Regions from separate parts of the Streptomyces akebiae genome, predicted to be linked through region 1. Evidence: riboswitches for the same ligand, from Rfam matches in the RefSeq annotation. Region 1 holds a riboswitch; each other region holds the start of a gene.

What was found. Region 1 has a riboswitch for cyclic di-AMP ahead of K1J60_RS23300 (M23 family metallopeptidase). Riboswitches for the same ligand answer to the same signal wherever they lie in the genome.
Region 2: another riboswitch for cyclic di-AMP. It lies ahead of K1J60_RS11630 (M23 family metallopeptidase); the one in region 1 lies ahead of K1J60_RS23300 (M23 family metallopeptidase).
Region 3: another riboswitch for cyclic di-AMP. It lies ahead of K1J60_RS16725 (C40 family peptidase); the one in region 1 lies ahead of K1J60_RS23300 (M23 family metallopeptidase).
Region 4: another riboswitch for cyclic di-AMP. It lies ahead of K1J60_RS38205 (C40 family peptidase); the one in region 1 lies ahead of K1J60_RS23300 (M23 family metallopeptidase).

The regions. Positions count from the first base shown of each region.
Region 1 is NZ_CP080647.1:5,417,730-5,421,034, forward strand. It holds gene K1J60_RS23290 (GTP cyclohydrolase II) at 1-258, shown strand, start outside; gene K1J60_RS23295 (PP2C family protein-serine/threonine phosphatase) at 403-1,506, shown strand; cyclic di-AMP (ydaO/yuaA leader) riboswitch at 1,788-1,949, shown strand; gene K1J60_RS23300 (M23 family metallopeptidase) at 1,960-3,021, shown strand; gene K1J60_RS23305 (cysteine hydrolase family protein) at 3,115-3,305, shown strand, end outside.
Region 2 is NZ_CP080647.1:2,696,620-2,699,924, forward strand. It holds gene K1J60_RS11620 (HPr family phosphocarrier protein) at 19-300, shown strand; gene K1J60_RS11625 (GntR family transcriptional regulator) at 470-1,174, opposite strand; gene K1J60_RS11630 (M23 family metallopeptidase) at 1,404-2,192, opposite strand; cyclic di-AMP (ydaO/yuaA leader) riboswitch at 2,206-2,379, opposite strand; gene K1J60_RS11635 (M16 family metallopeptidase) at 2,583-3,305, opposite strand, start outside.
Region 3 is NZ_CP080647.1:3,914,751-3,918,055, forward strand. It holds gene pcrA (DNA helicase PcrA) at 1-1,067, opposite strand, end outside; cyclic di-AMP (ydaO/yuaA leader) riboswitch at 1,323-1,480, shown strand; gene K1J60_RS16725 (C40 family peptidase) at 1,490-2,689, shown strand; gene K1J60_RS16730 (hypothetical protein) at 2,797-3,150, opposite strand.
Region 4 is NZ_CP080647.1:8,784,373-8,787,677, reverse strand. It holds gene K1J60_RS38215 (ATP-dependent Clp protease proteolytic subunit) at 93-734, shown strand; gene K1J60_RS38210 (hypothetical protein) at 742-1,059, shown strand; cyclic di-AMP (ydaO/yuaA leader) riboswitch at 1,432-1,602, shown strand; gene K1J60_RS38205 (C40 family peptidase) at 1,606-2,079, shown strand; partial or broken gene K1J60_RS38200 (DUF6328 family protein) at 2,157-2,663, shown strand; gene K1J60_RS38195 (ATP-binding protein) at 2,772-3,230, opposite strand.

The sequences.
Region 1 (3,305 bases):
GAGGACGCCCGGGACTACACGGCGGCGGCCCAGATGCTGGGGGCCCTCGGCATCGACGAGCTCGACCTGCTCTCCAACAACCCCGACAAGGCCCAGCAGTTGCGCGACCTCGGCGTGAGCGTCCGCGACCGCGTCCCCACGGGCGTCTTCACCACCGCCCACAACGTCCGCTACCTCCGCGCCAAGGTCCTCCAGACCCAGCACACCCTCCCCCTGCACGAGCTGACGGGCGGCCTGACGGGCCTCTCGGCGGGCTGAGCCCCGCCAGCCCCCCGGCACCCGCTGCGCCCGCCCTCCCGCACCTCCTCCGGCAGGGCCTAGCCCACTCGGCCCCACCGACTAGCCCCGCCGCCCACCCCCGGAAACCCTGTATCCGTGGGGCAGCGAGAGGGCGCGAAGGACATGCGGGAGCCGGGTGGGCGTCGGTTCTCGTACGCCCGTACGCTCGCCCGCGCCCTTCCCGTGCTGTTGATCGCCGTCGGGCTCTTCTACGACCACTTCACCCCGCGCGAGTTCACCGCGGTGCCCTTCTTCACCGCCGCGCCCCTGGTGACGGCCCCGCTCTTCACGCTGTACGGCACGGTGATCGTCGGCGCCGTGTCGGTGGCCGGCATCAGCGCCGTACGCGTCTATTACGAAGACTCCGGCCACGAGGACGCGATCACCGAGATCGTCACGGTCGCCACCGTCGCCGTACTGGCCGTCCTGATCAACCGCCTCGTCCGCCGCAGCGACGCCCGCCTCGCCACGGCCCGGGAGGTCGCCGAGGCCGCCCAGCGGGCCGTACTGCCGGTGCCGCAGGAGCGGATCGGCGGGCTGGAGATCGCCGCGCGGTACGAGGCCGCGCAGGCCGGGGCGTCGATCGGCGGCGATCTGTACGCGGTGCAGGACTCACCCCACGGCGTACGGCTGATCGTCGGCGACGTACGCGGCAAGGGGCTGGGGGCGGTGTCGGCGGTGGCGGTGCTGATCGGGGCGTTCCGGGAGGCGGCCGAGCAGGAGGCGACGCTCGAAGCGGTGGTCCAGCGGCTGGAACGGGCGCTGGCCCGGGAGGGGACGCGGCGGGAGGCCACGCGAAGGGACGCGGCGGTGGAGTTCGAGGGGTTCGTGACGGCCGTGCTCGCGGAGTTCCCGCACGGCGCGGGCCACGCCCGGATCGTCAACCGGGGCCACCCCTCCCCCCTGATGCTGCACGCCGACGGCACCCTGTGCACGCTGGACGCCCCGCAGCCCGCGCTGCCGCTCGGCATGGACGACCTGGGCACCTGGCCCGACCGCGCGGAGGACACCGTGTTCCCGCCCGGAGCCACGCTGCTCTTCTACACCGACGGCCTCTCCGAGGCGCGGGACGCGCACGGCGTCTTCTACGACCCGGCCGCACGCCTCGCCGGCCGTGTCTTCACCGCCCCGCGCACCCTGCTGACGACGCTCGCGGAGGAGGTGCGCCGACACACGGGTGACCGCACCACGGACGACATGGCCCTCCTGGCGGTCCGCCGCCCTTGAGGTGCCGAGGCCACCGAGATCGCCGCCCGCACCGTGCCCCCCGAGTACCGATGTCACTGAGCGTGTCCGTCCAGCCGTTCTCCGTATAACAACTGACGACACGTCAGGGCGACTGTTACTCGTGAGTCAAGGTCAACTCGCCCGTTTTCGGCCCCTCATGACCCGTAAAGTCCAGCGGGAAAGCCGGAACGATCATTAAGAACAGCTTGGAATGGAGTACTCGCGTCTATTAACGTTCGATAACGCAGCGCGGTCGTCCCAGCCGTCACAAGAGACGGCTCCGTGCTCACGCGTCGAATCCCGCAAGGGAACCGGGGAACCACCACCCTGGGGTGAATCGCACGGAAACCGCCGTGGCAGTACGCACGACCGGTTTACGCGCGTAGGAGACCTTCCTGCTCCGAACCCGTCAGCTAACCCGGTAGGCGAAAAGGAAGGAAGGAGTACGCCCACGTGGCGTCGAACCGGTCCGCGACCGAAGCCCCGTTCGTGCCGACCCAACGCGACGGCGAGAGCCAGACGTTCGGCTACGGCAGCTACAACAGCGACAACGAGGGCCCCTGGCAGGAGTGGAATCCGGGCGAGGACACCCTGCGCCCCGTCCGCGGCCGGCATCGCGTCGCCAAGAAGAGCGGCGTACTCGCACGGGGCGGACTGGCCCGCAGCTCCACCGTTCTCGGCGTCGGTGTCATAGCCGCCGTCAGCGGTGCCGGGATGGCCAGCGCGCAGTCCGGCAAGGCCCCGGTCTCCATATCGATGCCCGACATGCCGAACGTCGGCTCGGTCTTCGAGGACGAGCCCGACGAGCCGGAGCCCCAGGGCTCCTCCTCCCCCCTCAGCAGCGCGGGTCTGATCGCCGCCGACACCGAGCAGGGCACCGCCGACGCCGGCGAGGCGCTGCGCGCCCGCATCATGGCGCAGGCCGAGTCCCAGCAGGACGCCTTCGACAAGGCCGCCGCCGAGGCCGCGCAGACCGCCGCCGCGGAGAAGGCCGCCGAGCAGGCGGCCAAGGAGAAGAAGGAAGCCGAGGCCAAGGAGGCGGCCGCCCAGAAGAAGGCGGAGGAGGAGGCCGCGGCCAAGAAGGAAGCCGAGCGCCTCGCCGCCCTGGCCAAGCAGTTCACCCTTCCCACCTCCTCGTACACCCTCACCTCCACCTTCGGTCAGGCCGGCCCGTACTGGTCCTCCGGCTACCACACCGGCCTCGACTTCGCGGCCCCCACCGGCACCCTCATCAAGGCCGTCCACAGCGGCACCATCACGCAGGCCGGCTACGAGGGCTCCTACGGCTACAAGACCGTCCTCACTCTCGATGACGGCACCGAGATCTGGTACGCCCACCAGTCCTCCATCGGCGTCAGCGTCGGCCAGAAGGTCGCCACCGGGGACGTCATCGGCCGCGTCGGTGCCACCGGCAACGTCACCGGCGCCCACCTCCACATGGAGGTCCACCCCGGCGGCTCCAGCAGCGGCATCGACCCGGCGGCCTGGCTCCGCAGCAAGGGCCTCACCCCGTAGCCCGCCGCCACCCCACACAGAACCAGCGACGCCGCGTCCGCCCTCGGGCCCACGCGGCGTTCGTCTTGTTCTCCCGGAGAAGGGACGGCAAGCATGGCGAAGAGCGCACTCCTGGTGATGGACGTCCAACGGGACGTCGTGGCCATCGCCGACGACGGTTCCGGATATCTGCCGCGCCTGCGCAGGGCGATCGACGGAGCCCGGGCGGCCGACATTCCCGTGATCTACGTGGTGATGGGGTTACGGCCGGGCGATCCGCAGGTCAGCCCCCGCAACAAGGTGAT
Region 2 (3,305 bases), 2.7 Mb from region 1:
CCTGAAGGGCAGCATCACATGGCTGAGCGCCGCGTCAACGTCGGCTGGGCCGAGGGCCTCCACGCCCGACCCGCATCCATCTTCGTCCGGGCCACCACGGCCTCCGGTATCCCCGTGACGATCGCCAAGGCCGACGGGAACCCCGTCAACGCGGCCTCCATGCTCGCGGTCCTGGGCCTCGGCGCCCAGGGCGGCGAGGAGATCGTGCTCGCCTCCGACGCCGAGGGCGCGGACGCCGCGCTCGACCGTCTGGCGAAGCTCGTCGCCGAGGGGCTCGAAGAACTCCCCGAGACGGTCTGAGCGACCGGGTAACCGAAGCGGAAAGGCCTGAAAAGCCGCCCCGCAGACACACCGAAGGGCTCGTCCGATTTATCGGGCGAGCCCTTCGCATTTCCGTCCGGTTTCCGTTCTGCGGGCAGCAGAAATAATGCCCTTCGGAATTCTTCCCTCTTTGTATACGGCGCCTGTGTTAATGCCGCAGGCTCGGCATGTTTACGGGGTGTTGCGAAGTCCTCACACGCTCCGGCCGCTCCGCCCCGCCGGCCCCGGCCGGAAATCGGAGCCGGTGCGCGGCGGTGGCCCGCTCGGTGTGCAGGGACGTGATCGCCCGGGCCCGGTCGCTGTCGCCGCGCGCGACCGCGTCCACGATGCCGCCGTGGTCCGCCCAGGACTCCACGGGGTCGGCCGGCGCCTCGACCGCGTACATCCAGGCGATCTTGTGCCGCAGCTGGGCGAGTGTCGAGGTCAGGGCGGGGCTGCCGGAGGCCTGCGCGAGCGTCTCGTGGAACCAGCCGCCCAGCGAGCGCAGATCCTCGCTGTTGCCCCTCCTGGCCCGCTCCTGGCCCAGCCTGACCAGGCCCCGCAACACCTTCAGGTGGGCCTCCGTACGCCGCTGCGCGGCGCGGGCGGCCCCCAGGGGCTCCAGCAGCATGCGCATCTCCAGCAGGTCGGCGGCCTCCTGCTCGGTCGGCTCGGCGACGCACGCGCCCGCGTGCCGACGGGTCACCACGAAGCCCTCGGCCTCCAGCGTGCGCAACGCCTCACGCACGGGCACCCGACTGACGCCGTAACGGCGGGCGAGCAGTTCCTCGGTGAGCCGGCTGCCGCGCTCGTAGACACCCGCGACGATGTCATCACGGATCGCCGTGCATACCGAGTGCGCCGGAATACGCATGACCGACCTCCGCCTTAATCCCCGTGAAACGTCGATGATTGACGTGTGTTCCAGCGACTCTATTGCAGAGAGCCGGAATTTCCGATGGCGGACCGGAATCCATGGATATTTTTTGGACAGGAGGTACGTCACAAGAGGTGCGTCGCAACAGGTTTGCGCAGCAGGTACGCACAACGAGGAAAGCCCCGGCTCGGTGAGCCGGGGCCTCCTGCGAAGCGTCGGAAGCGCGTCAGACGTTCACGCCGTGCGAGCGCAGGTACGCGGCGGGGTCGATGTCCGAGCCGTACTCGGCCGTCGTCCGGGCCTCGAAGTGCAGGTGGGCGCCGGTGACGTTGCCGGTCGCCCCGGAGAGGCCTATCTGCTGGCCGGGGGTGACCGTCTGGCCGACGGAGACGCCGATGGACGACAGGTGGCCGTACTGGGTGTACGTGCCGTCGTTCATCTTGATGACGATGTTGTTGCCGTAGGCGCCACCCCAGCCCGCCTCGACGACGGTGCCGGAGCCGACGGCGACGACGGCCGTACCGGACGCGGCGTGGAAGTCGACACCGGTGTGGCTGCCGGAGGACCAGACGGCGCCGCCGGTCTTATAGCCGGTGGAGATGTAGGAGCCGCTGATGGGGGCGACGTAGGCGTTGAGGCGCTCGCGCTCGGCCGCGCGGGCGGCGCGGGCCTTGATCTCCTCGCGCTCCTTGGCGGCGGCACGTTCCTGCTCGGCCTTCTCGGCGGCGGCCTTCCTGGCCTCCTCCTGCGCCTTCTTCTTGACGGCGGCCACCTCGGCGGCCTGCTGCTGGGCCACGGCCTGGGCGTCGACCTGGTCCGCGACCGTGTCGCCGAGGGTGATGATCTGGTTCAGGCCGGTCTGCTCGACGGCGGGCTCTTCCGCGGCGAGCGCGGGGCCGGCCAGAGTGCCGAGGACACCGGTGGTGGTGAGAGCGGCTACGCCCACGTTCCTCGTGGTCGTGCGCTGCACACGGCCGGGACGGCGGTGCTTCCCGGGGGCGCGGGTGAACGCCATGAAGTGGCTGGTCCTTTCCTTCCTTCTCGCCTACCGGGTTAGCTGACGGGTTCGGAGCAGGAAGGTCTCCTACGGCTACCCCTCGTTTCGCGTCGCTCCGCGAAGGGCACCCGATTCACCCCAGGGACTGTGATGGGTCCCCGGCTCCCCTGGCTCGCGCCATGCGGGGACTCGGCGATGACTGTCCGGTGCCGCGGCTGCGGCGAACTTCTGACGAACAGCCGGACCGACGCTAAGTGGGCCGTCTTCGAAATAACAAACGGATCACAGGATTTGTTGCGTACGCCACAGGTCAGACACGCAACCTCCGCCATCAATAGGGACAAACGGGGGCCCTGGTGACTCTTCCGTCACCAGGGCCCCACTGACACGCGTCCGTACGGTCAGCCCCTACTCGGCCGGGACGACGGTGACTTCGCCGATTCCGAGGGCCCTGACGGGCTCCTCGATCTGCGCGGCGTCCCCGACGAGGACGGTCACCAGACGGTCCACCGGGAAGGCGCTCACGGCCGCGGCGGTGGCCTCCACGGTGCCGGTGGCGGCGAGTTGGCGGTACAGCGTCGACTGGTAGTCGTCCGGCAGGTACTGCTCGACCTGGTCGGCCAGCGTGCTCGCCACGGCCGCGGCCGTCTCGAACTTGAGGGGGGCGACCCCGACGAGGTTCTGCACGGCGACGTCACGCTCGGCGTCGGTCAGGCCCTCGGCGGCGAGGGTGCGCAGCACCGTCCACAGGTCGTCGAGCGCCGGCCCGGTGTTGGGGGTGTCGACGGAGCCGCTGATGGCGAGCATCGCGATGCCCGAACCGTCGGGCGCGGCCCGCAAAACCTGGCCGAACGCCCGCACGCCGTAGGTGTAGCCCTTCTCCTCGCGCAGGACGCGGTCCAGGCGGGAGGTGAGGGTCCCGCCGAGGCAGTAGGTGCCGAGCACCTGGGCCGGCCACACGCGGTCGTGCCGGTCGGCGCCCACCCGGCCGATGAGCAACTGGGTCTGCACGGAACCGGGGCGGTCCACGATGATCACGCGGCCGGTGTCGTCCGCGCTCACCGACGGCACGGGGCGCGGCGCCGCCGAGGAGCCGGTCCAGGCGCCCAGGGTGTCGCCGAGCAGCGCGTC
Region 3 (3,305 bases), 1.5 Mb from region 1:
ATCGTGGTCGCGTTCGGGTAGTCCTCCTCGAACTGGAGGATGTTGCGGATGGTCGCGCCGCGGAAGGCGTAGATCGACTGGTCCGCGTCACCCACGACGCAGAGCTCGGCCGGAGGTACGTCCCACTCGGCCGGCGGCACGTCCACCGGGTGCTCGGAGGTGCCGACCAGCTCTCTGACCAGGGCGTACTGGGCGTGATTGGTGTCCTGGTACTCGTCGACGAGGACATGACGGAAGCGACGGCGGTAGTGCTCGGCGACGTCCGGGAAGGCGCGCAGCAGATTGACCGTCGTCATGATCAGGTCGTCGAAGTCGAGTGCGTTCGCCTCGCGGAGGCGGGACTGGTAGAGCGCGTAGGCCTGGGCGAGGGTCTTCTCGAAGCCGTCGGCGGCCTGGGCGGCGAAGTCCTCCTCGTCGATCAGCTCGTTCTTCAGGTTCGAGATCTTGGCGCTGAAGGACTTGGGCGGGAAGCGCTTCGGGTCGAGGTCCAGATCACGGCAGACGAGCGCCATCAGCCGCTTGCTGTCGGCGGCGTCGTAGATCGAGAAGGAGGACGTGAAGCCGAGCTTCTTCGACTCGCGCCGCAGGATCCGGACGCACGCGCTGTGGAAGGTCATGACCCACATCGCGTTCGCGCGCGGGCCGACGAGCTGCTCGACGCGCTCCTTCATCTCACCGGCGGCCTTGTTGGTGAAGGTGATCGCGAGGATCTGGCCCGGGTGGACATGGCGCTCGCCGAGCAGGTGGGCGATGCGGTGGGTGAGCACCCGGGTCTTGCCGGAACCGGCGCCGGCGACGATGAGCAGAGGTGACCCGGCGTGCACCACGGCCGCGCGCTGGTTCTCGTTCAGCCCGTCCAGGAGGGCCGCCGCGTCGAGAGCCGGGCGGGGGGCACCGCCCCGGTAGTAGGCGTCCCGGTCCGGTGGCACGTCGAACTTCCCGCCGAACAGATCGTCCGGAAGCGGCTCCGGTACGTGATCGTCCTCGGGCGGCGGCGGGGGCTCCTCCGCGTGGCCGCGGGGGGCCTGGAGGTCCGCCAGGAAGCTGTCGTCAAAGAGGCTGCTCATCGCTCTCCGAGTCTAGGCGCCCCCACTGACAGCCAGGGGCCGCCCCGGGAAGTCCGCACGCACCACTCACCGCGTACACCTCACGACGGTGAGCGATCGAGCGTACCGCCCATCGCGCGGAAGAGGCTAAGGTCACGAAAACGTATCGGGCATATCGAACATCAACCTTCACACGGGCCACACGAGTTGGCTAGCTTCTTCTCTTGGGCCGTACGACACAACCGGCGAACGTCGCCGGGCCGCACGGCCTCCGCCGAATCCGGTACGCCGCTTGCGGCGCCGGAGCCGGGGACCCACCGACCTCTGGGGTGAATCGACCCGACCGCCGTACGCGGCAAGGGCCGTAGGGCAAACCTTCCGAAGCTTGCGCCCGAACCCGACAGCTAACCCGGTAGGCGGACAACGGAAGGAGACGCCGCACCATGGCGCCGCACCGCAAGCCGCGTCCGACCGGCCGGACGCGCGCGGGCATACGCACCCCCGCTCTCGCCACGGCCGCACTGACCTCCGTGGCTCTGCTCTCCCAGACGGCCACCGCCGCACCCTCCGCCGACGACAGGCCGAGCCTGGAGGAGGTCGAGAAGAAGGTCGACGACCTCTACCGCCAGGCCGGGTCGGCGACCGAGAACTACAACGCGGCCAAGGAGAGGACGACCAAGCAGAAGAAGAAGGTCGACACCCTCCTCGACGACGTCGCCAAGCGCGCGGAGAAGCTCAACGAGGCGCGGGAGGAGCTGGGCTCGTTCGCGGCGGCCCAGTACCGCACCGGCGCGGCCACCCCCGACCAGGCCTCACTGCTCCTGGCGGACAACCCGCAGGACTACTTCGACCAGAACCAGCTCATGGACCGGTTGACGGACCGTCAGAAGGTAGCCGTCGACGCGTACGTCACCCAGCAGGCCGACGCGGCGGAGCAGCGCCGGACGGCGAGCGACAGCCTCGAAAAGCTCACCGAGTCGCAGAACGCCCTCAAGACCAGCAAGGCCAAGGTCCAGGCGAAGCTCGCCGAGGCCCGCGAACTGCTCTCCACCCTCACCGCCGAGGAGAAGGCCCGGCTCGCCGCGATCGAACAGCGCGAGCAGGAGGAGGCCGACCGCAAGGCGGAAGAGCTCGCGCGGCAGCAGGCGGCACAGGCGCGCCAGGAGACGCAGAGCGCCCAGGAGACCCAGGAGGCCCAGGAGGTCCAGGGAGGGACCGCCACCGGCACGGAGACATCGCCGGGCACCACCGGGACCACAGCCCCGGTCGAGGACTCCACATACGCCTCGAAGGCCACCAAGGCCCTCGCCTTCGCCCGCGCGCAGATCGGCAAGCCGTATGTCTGGGGCGCCACCGGCCCCGGCTCCTACGACTGCTCCGGCCTCACGCAGGCCGCCTGGAAGGCCGCCGGGGTCGACCTCCCGCGCACCACCTACGACCAGGTCGAGGCTGGCACCACCGTCTCCCTGGCCGACGCCAAGCCGGGCGACCTCGTCTTCTTCTACGACAACATCGGCCACGTCGGCCTCTACATCGGCAACGGCATGATGATCCACGCCCCCAAGCCGGGCACGTACGTCCGCGAGGAGTCGATCTTCTACGACGGGGAGTCCTCGATCCACAGCGTGGTGCGCCCGGCGTAACCGGGGCAGGACAGGGGGCGCCGGTCCGCACGGTCGGCGCCATCCCGGGGATCCCGGCTCAGCCGTCCCGATGCCATCGCGGGCAGGACGGGCTCACACGGGGGCACTCAGGTCCAGAGCACCGCGATGAAGACGTTCGCGGTGGTCAGCGCGCCCACCAGGGCGAAGATCGGCTTCTCCACCGTCTCCTCGTCGCGTTTCACGTAGACCAGGCCGAGGATCACGATCAGCAGGGCGAGCTTGACGCCGATCTTGATGTTGTTGACGGGCTGGTCGTCCGCCTGGTTGAGACCGACGAGGAGGACGCCGGTGACGAGCATGGTGAGGGCACCGTGCAGCATCGCGGGGACGAAGCGGGCGGTGCCCTGGCCCATGGCCTTCATCTGGGTGAGGAAACCACCCAGGAGGGAGGCGATGCCGATGATGTGGAGGGCGACGAGGATGTGGATGAGTACGTCCATGCGCGGAGCCTAATGAGGCGCCCGAAGGTCGTGGGGCACCGGGTGCGGGCGGGACGGGACCGGCGAACGGCCCCCTGATGATCTTGCATATATGCGCTCCATAGCACCGCCCCTCCTCCGCCCGGTCCGAAATCGCCGCATCGGTCATCGCACAG
Region 4 (3,305 bases), 3.4 Mb from region 1:
CGCGCGGATTTTCGCTTTCGGCCGATCCTCCCCTCCCCGCATACGTACGTCCTGTACATTTTTGACAGAGTCGATCAGAGGAGGCGTGTCCCATGCCCGCGAACCGACCGTCGGCCCGCCAGGTGCTGCCCGGGTTCACCGAGCGCACCACTGCGGGTCACCGAACGATGGATCCGTACTCGAAGTTGCTGGAAGAACGGATCGTGTTCCTCGGGACGCAGATCGACGACACGTCGGCGAACGACGTGATGGCGCAGTTCATGCACCTCGAGCACCAGTCGCCGGACCGCGACATCTCGCTGTACATCAACTCGCCCGGCGGCTCGTTCAGCGCGATGACGGCGATCTACGACACCATCCGCTTCGTCACCTGCGACGTGGAGACCATCTGCCTGGGGCAGGCGGGTTCGGCCGCCGCGGTGCTGCTCGCGGCGGGCACGCCGGGCAAGCGGTTCGTGCTTCCGGGGGCGCGTGTACTGATCCACCAGCCGGCGGTGGCCGAACGGATCGAGGGACAGGCCGACGATCTGGCGATCCAGGCCCAGGAACTGACGCGCAATCGCCGCAGGCTGGAGGAGATGCTCGTCCGGCACACGGGCCGGAGCCCGGAGCGGATCAGCGCCGACATCGAGCGGGACACGTTCCTCGACGCGGAGGCGGCGGTGGAGTACGGCCTGGCCGATCGGGTGATCCCGAGCCACAGGACCACGCGCACGCTCCCCGGCGCGAGGTGAGCCGTCGATGCTCCCACCCGAACTGCCGCCGTTGCCCGCGCTCACGCGCGCCGAGGCCGAGCTGATCGACCGTTACCTGGACGTGGTCGATCTGCTCGGCCGGATCAATCCGGCCCGACCGGGCGATACGTACCGCGGGTTGCGCGCGGCGCAGGCTCTCGTCGCCAAGGCGACCGCTCTGCGCGACGCGCTCGAGCTGATGCACAGGCGCGGGGAGAACGAGGTGCACGCCCCGACGCTCGCGCGAGCCCTGCGGGTCCTGGACGGCGAGCGACGGGCGGGCCGGGTGGCGCTGCCGCCGGAGCCCGAGGACTCGCCGGCCTGAACCGATCCCGGGGCGCTCGCCGTACTACTGACGGGGCGTCCGGTCCAGGCTTCGTGCCGTCCGGACGGCCTACCGCGATCGACCTATCGGCCCATACGTCGTGAGGACCTGTGAAGTTGCGCAACATGGCTGGCACGAGGCCGGAACGCATCATTCCGGTGCTGGTGCGGACGTCCTCGACCGCCTGGACACACCAGCCGAAAATGCTCTGTCCACCCGAACGGGCGAGTGGTGAGTAAGACCACAAATCCGTGGTTCCGTTGGGATTTTCGGACGTCCGTGCGTCAAGATCCCTTCCTGACGACAAGCCCCCGCCGCAGCGGCGGGGCGATCCGGGTGGACGCCGAGTCCTGCCGCCGCCCGGATGACCGGTCGACAGGAGTGCATCGGCAGGAGTGGAGGACCCAAGCACGACGGGTCGCCGGAACGGTCAAGCCATGACCGCGCCGAGCAGCCCTTGGGGTGAAGCCGCGTCAGCGGCCGGGCAACTTCGCCAGCCCGAATCCGACAGGTCATCCTTCACAGGCGGCTGACGAAGGGTTGCGCATGACTGCGCTGAATCGTGTCCCGTCGCTGTTGACCCGGGCCGGCACGGCCTCGGCTCTGACCATCGCCGCTGTCAGCGGCAGCATCGTGGTCCCGGGCGTCGCAGCCGACGCCGAGGCCGCCACGGTGGCGTCGAAGGCACTCAAGGTCGCGGCTTCCAAGAAGGGCTCCCCTTACAAGTACGGCGCCACGGGCCCGAGCAGGTTCGACTGCTCAGGGCTGACGCTCTACTCGTTCAAGAAGGCGGGCAAGAAGCTGCCCCGTACTGCTCAGCAGCAGTACAACAAGACGAAGCACATCTCCGCGAGCAGCCGCAAGCTCGGAGACCTGGTCTTCTTCCACTCGGGCTCGAACGTCTACCACGTCGGTATCTACGCGGGGAAGGGAAAGATCTGGCACTCGCCGAAGACGGGTGACGTCGTCCGACTGCAGAAGCTCTGGACGAAGAACGTCTGGTACGGCCGGGTCCGCTGACCCACCGTCGGGGGCGGCTGAGTTCTCCGCCGCCCCCGGCAGGCGTGCGACCGGCGGTTTTGGATACACGTTCGACCATGGCCGACGAACGCACCCGTCCCGCACGCAACGAGACCCCCCTCGAACGCGCCGACCGCAATTTCTCCGAGCTGCTCCAGGAGTTGCGCGTCACCCAGACCGGGGTACAGATCCTCTTCGCGTTCCTGTTGACGTTGGCCTTCACACCGCGCTTCCCCGACCTGGACTCCGTCCAGCGCGCCACATACGTCGTCACCCTGCTGCTCGCGGTCCTCGCGGCGACGCTCTTCACCGCCCCGGCCGCCCTGCACCGCTCGCTCTTCCAGCAGAACGCCAAGCCCGTCATCGTCCAGGTCTCGTCCCGGCTGGCCACCGCGGGATTGATCGTGCTGATGCCGGCCTTCACCGGATCCGTCCTGCTCGTCGTGGACGTGACGCTCGGCCGGAAGGCCGGGATCGCCGCCGGGGCCGGCACCTTCCTCATCTGCCTGCTCCTGTGGGCCGTGCTCCCGAAACTGGTGGGCCGCCTCTCCGACCGCGACGACTCGACGACACGGGAACGGCCACGAACACCGGCGCAGACCGCGGACACACGGCCACGAACGCAACCGCAACCACGTCCACGTCCACGCCCACGCCCACGCCCACGCCCACGCCCACGGACGAGGATCTCGTCAGGTTTCCTGCGGACCGCCCGCGCTGACCGGCTGCGCGGGAACCGTCCACGGCAGTTCGATCGCTACGGTCTTACCGCCCTCCCGGGTGGGTCTGACGCTGAGCCTGCCGCCGCACTCGGCGGTCAGCCAGCGGATGATGACCATGCCCCGGCCGTTGTCCTGCTGGACGGCGGCCGGCAGCCGTTTCGGGAAGCGTGGATGGCTGTCGGTGACACCGATGCGCAGCTGCTCGTCCCGGTCGAGGGCGATGTCCACGGTGAAGGTGGGCGACTGACCGAGGGTGTGCTGGACGGCGTTGGTGGCGAGTTCGGACACGATCAGGCGCACGGTGTCCGCGATGTCGGTGTCGCCCGGCAGGCCCCATTCGGCGAGCACGTCGGCGACGTAGTTCCGGGCCGTGGACACCGAGGCGGGATCGCTCGGCAGAGTGACGGATGCTTCCAGGTGATCTGCCATGGCGAGGCGTCCCTTTCCCACGGGACCGGTGTCCGACAGGGAGCGGATGGTTCGACTACGGTCCCGGACTGGTGC